Regions from separate parts of the Amycolatopsis sp. NPDC088138 genome, predicted to be linked through region 2. Evidence: riboswitches for the same ligand, from Rfam matches in the RefSeq annotation. Region 2 holds a riboswitch; the other holds the start of a gene.
What was found. A riboswitch is a leader RNA that binds a small molecule or an ion and turns the genes downstream of it on or off. The one in region 2 is predicted to bind thiamine pyrophosphate.
Positions count from the first base shown of each region.

Region 1: linked by a shared signal. The riboswitch ahead of ACIOD2_RS09845 (thiamine ABC transporter substrate binding subunit) and the one ahead of thiC (phosphomethylpyrimidine synthase ThiC) in region 2 are both predicted to bind thiamine pyrophosphate.

Region 1 covers NZ_JBIUTB010000002.1:494,068-496,242, forward strand. The annotation lists gene ACIOD2_RS09830 (DUF1330 domain-containing protein) at 1-17, shown strand, start outside; gene ACIOD2_RS09835 (winged helix-turn-helix transcriptional regulator) at 28-393, shown strand; gene ACIOD2_RS09840 (4a-hydroxytetrahydrobiopterin dehydratase) at 804-1,088, opposite strand; TPP riboswitch at 1,121-1,230, shown strand; gene ACIOD2_RS09845 (thiamine ABC transporter substrate binding subunit) at 1,252-2,175, shown strand, end outside.
Region 2 covers NZ_JBIUTB010000007.1:838,789-840,963, forward strand. The annotation lists gene thiC (phosphomethylpyrimidine synthase ThiC) at 1-856, opposite strand, end outside; TPP riboswitch at 850-974, opposite strand; gene ACIOD2_RS40720 (S1C family serine protease) at 1,025-1,936, opposite strand; gene ACIOD2_RS40725 (glycoside hydrolase family 15 protein) at 2,143-2,175, shown strand, end outside.

The DNA.
Region 1 (2,175 bases), on a different contig from region 2:
TCGACGGAGTGGCCTAACGTCGGCTTGGTGGAGCCGCTGACCGCTGATCTCTTCGCGACGCAATGCCCGTCCGCCGAAACGCCGTTCCGGATCGCGGACAAGTGGGGTGGGATGGTGGTCATCTGCCTGAAGGACGGGCCGCGGCGGTTCTCCGAGCTGCGCGTGCCCCTGCGGACCGTCAGCCCGAAGGTGCTCGCCGCGACGCTGAAGGCTCTTGAACGCGACGGCATGGTCACCCGCAAGGCCTACGACGAGAACCCGCCGCGTGTCGAGTACGCGCTGACCGACCTGGGCCGGACGTTGTTCGAGCCCATGGAACGGTGCCGCGAATGGGCGGAGAAGTACCTGCCGAGCCTGCTGAAAGCCCGGCAGGCCTACGACCGGGCGGACTAGCCGAGGAGGCCCATCAGCGCGATCGCGATCAGGACGACCGCGGGCGCGAGGGCGTTGATCCAGGCGCGCTGGGTGGCGGTCAGGGCGGCGGTGGCGGGGGTGCTGTTCATGGCGTTTTCCCTACGAACGGGCCGATGCTTCCGCGAGTTCAGCGCGTTGACCATGCCGAGTGTTAGCAGCTGTGACGAAGCTCACCCGATCATGCCGCTGACCAGCGGAAACGGCACTCAGCCGTCCGAGTGACGGTGACTGCGGACGGTGAACCAGAGCACCCCGCCGGCCGCGGCCACCATCGTCGCGAATGCCACTGAGCCCACTACGATCGCCTGCGTCATATCTGCCTCTCGGGTCCGAAGTCCTTTACCGAGAGACGCCGAACGCGGGCTTTCGTGCACTCAGAGTAGCCGGGATCACAGTCCGTCGAGGGTCTCGTTGATCTGCTTGGCCAGCGCGAAGTCCTTCTCCGTCAGGCCTCCGGCCGAATGCGTGCTGAGGTGGAAGGTCAGCGTGCGCCAGCGGATGTCGATGTCCGGGTGGTGGTCGGCGGCTTCGGCCAGCACCGCGACGCGGTCCACCACCTCGATCGCCTTCGGGAAGCTCGGGAGCTCCACCTCGCGCCGGATGACCTTGCCCGTGCGGACCCAGCCGTGGAGCAGGGCCCGGTCGGCCTCGTCGTCGCTCAAGATTTCCGTCATGCCTCCATCGTCCAACGTCCTGGACTAAGGTGCACGGTTGCCACGGGAGTCCGGTGAGCCGGGCTGAGAGGCGGGGTGACCCGCGACCGTTAGCACCTGATCCCGGATCATGCCGGCGAAGGGAGGGCTTTCCCTCCTCGTCCGGCGAAGTGCAGGAGGGTAGATGAAACGCAGTGCTGTTCGCGCCGCGACGGCCATCGCCGTCGTCAGCGTCGTCACAGCGGCGTGTTCGCTGTCGGACGGGTCCGGTGACACGAAGCAGACGCCCACCGTCACCCTCGTGACGCACGACTCCTTCCTGGCGCCGCAGGAGGTGCTCGACGCCTTCCAGCAGCAGTCGGGCATCAAGATCTCCGTGCTCAAGCAGGGTGACGCCGGTTCGCTGACCAACAAGCTCGTGCTGACCAAGGCGAACCCGGTCGGCGACGTCGCGTACGGCGTCGACTCGACCTTCGCCTCACGCGCGCTCGCCGAGGGCGTCTTCGAGCCCTACACCAGCCCGGAGGCCGACCGCGGGCCGCAGCGCTACGCCGTCGACCCGGAGCACCGGCTGTCCGCGGTCGACGTCGGCGACGTCTGCGTCAACGTCGACACGAACTACTTCACCGCCAAGGGGATCCCGGCGCCGGAGTCGTACGACGACCTGGCCGACCCGAAGTACAAGGACCTGCTGGTCGCCGAGGACCCGGCGACGGCGTCGCCCGGGCTCGCGTTCCTGCTCGGCACGGTCGCGAAGTACGGCGAAGCCGGCTGGAAGGACTACTGGACCAAGCTGAAGGCCAACGGGCTCAAGGTGGTCAGCGGCTGGGAAGAGGCCTACACGAAGGACTTCTCCGGCTCGTCCGGCAAGGGGCCGCGGCCGATCGTCGTGTCGTACGCGTCGTCGCCGGCCGCCGAGGTTGGTGACGACGGGAAGCCGCGGACGAAGGCGCTGCTCGACACCTGCTACCGGCAGGTCGAGTACGCCGGGGTGCTCACCGGCGGCAAGCAGGAGGAGAACGCGCGCAAGGTCGTCGACTTCCTGCTCTCGCAGCAGTTCCAGGCGACCGTGGCGGCCAACATGTACGTCTACCCGGCGCGCCAGGGT
Region 2 (2,175 bases):
GCTCCTCGAAGTGCGTGTACAGGAACGACTCCTGGTGGTGCGCGAGGCACCACGCGGCCATGATCGAGCCGCCGCGGCTGACGATGCCGGTGACGCGCCGCGCGGTCAGCGGGATGTAGCGCAGCAGCACGCCGGCGTGCACGGTGACGTAGTCGACACCCTGCTCGCACTGCTCGACGATGGTGTCGCGGTAGACCTCCCACGACAGCTTTTCCGGTTCCCCGTTGACCTTTTCGAGTGCCTGGTAGATCGGCACGGTGCCGACCGGCACCGGCGAGTTGCGGATGATCCACTCGCGTGTCTCGTGGATCCGCTTGCCGGTCGAGAGGTCCATGATGGTGTCGGCACCCCAGCGGGTGGCCCACACCATCTTGTCGACCTCTTCCTCGACCGACGACCAGACGGCCGAGTTGCCCATGTTGGCGTTGATCTTCACCAGGAAGTTCTTGCCGATGATCATCGGCTCGGACTCGGGGTGCCGCCGGTTGACCGGGATCACCGCGCGCCCGCTCGCCACCTCGGCGCGCACGAACTCCGGTTCGACGCGCTCGCGGGCGGCGATGTACTCCATCTCCCTGGTGACGACGCCTTGTTTGGCCCACCCGAGCTGGGTGTTGTGCTCGCGGCCGTCGGCCCAGCCGGCGCGCAGCCGATGGAGTCCACTGTGGACGTCGATCTTCGCTTCGGGGTCGGTGTACGGCCCGGAAGTGTCGTAGACGTCGAAGTTCTCCCCGTTGGACAGCTCGATCCGCCGCGCCGGAACGCGGAGCCCGGATTCGGTCTGGTGGTACACCTTGCGTGAGCCCGTGATGGGCCCGGTCGTGACGGAGACGTCCTTGTTTTCCAAGGTGGTCAACGACTTTCACTCCCTACGCCGGCATTACCCGGTCAGGTTCATGCGGTCGGTGACACCCGGGACAAATCCCCAGTCACCCTCTCAGCCCGCCATGGCGCGAGCTCCCGCGTTGTGGTGTTGTGCCACCGACCATGCCACGCCGGGGCGCCAGACTCAAGTCCGCTCACCTCACCCGACCAGTTCGGCCGGTGTGGCGTAGACGTCGACCATGGCTCCGTTGCGCAGCACGGTGATCGGCAGTGGGGTGCCGATCACTTCGGCGAACAGCTGCCGCTGGATGCCCTGCGCGTCCGACACGCGGGTGCGGCCGACGGTCAGCACGAGATCGCCCGCCCGCAGGCCGGCGCGCTCGGCGGGCCCGCCGGAAACGACTTCGCGCACCCGCAGCCCGGCCTCCTGCCCGGTCCGCTCGGCGACGTCGTCGGGCAGGGGCGCGGGCACGCCGACCACGCCGAGGTACGCGCGCCGCACCCGGCCTTCGACGACGAGGGTGTTGATGATCCGGCGCGTGGTCGAGTTGATCGGCACGGCGAGCCCGAGCCCGACCCCGGCGACGGCGGTGTTGATCCCGACGACGCGGCTCGCCGAGTCGGCGAGCGCGCCGCCGGAGTTGCCCGGGTTGAGTGCGGCGTCGGTCTGGATGACGTCCTCGATCACGCGGCCGGCGCGGCCGTGGCGCACCGGGAGCGCCCGCCCGAGCGCGCTGACGACCCCCGCGGTGACCGAGCCGGAGAAGCCGAGCGGGCTGCCGATCGCGACGACGAGCTGCCCGACGACCAGGTTGTCGGCGTCCCCGAGCGCGGCGGCGGACGGCGTCTCGTCACGCGCCCGCAGCACGGCGAGGTCGGAGAGCGGATCGGCACCGACGACGTCGAAGCGTGCTTCGCTGCCGTCGGCGAAGGTCGCGACGCCCTGGCGTTCACCGTCGACGACGTGGGCGTTGGTCAGCAGGTAACCGTCGTCGGCGAAGACGACCGCGGACCCGCTGCCGCGCCCGAGCTGAACCCCGGCGACGTGCGGGGTGACGGTCTTGGCGACCGTGCTGACCGAGCGCGAGTAGGCGTCCATCGCCTCGTCCATGAAGTACCTCGATTACACCGTTGCAGGTACTTCAAGTGTGCGCCGGTTACCGCGGGAAGTCCGTTCGCCGGCAGAGAACCGGTGGCGTGACCGGACCAGTGACGGTCAGTGGTTCACCGATTCGGACCATGCGCCGGTGAAGGATCGGCGAGACACTGCCTGTCGCTTCTGTAACGGTGCAGAAGCGACATCACTGTGGGGTTGATATGCGCAAACTCATGGTCTCGGCACTCGCCGGG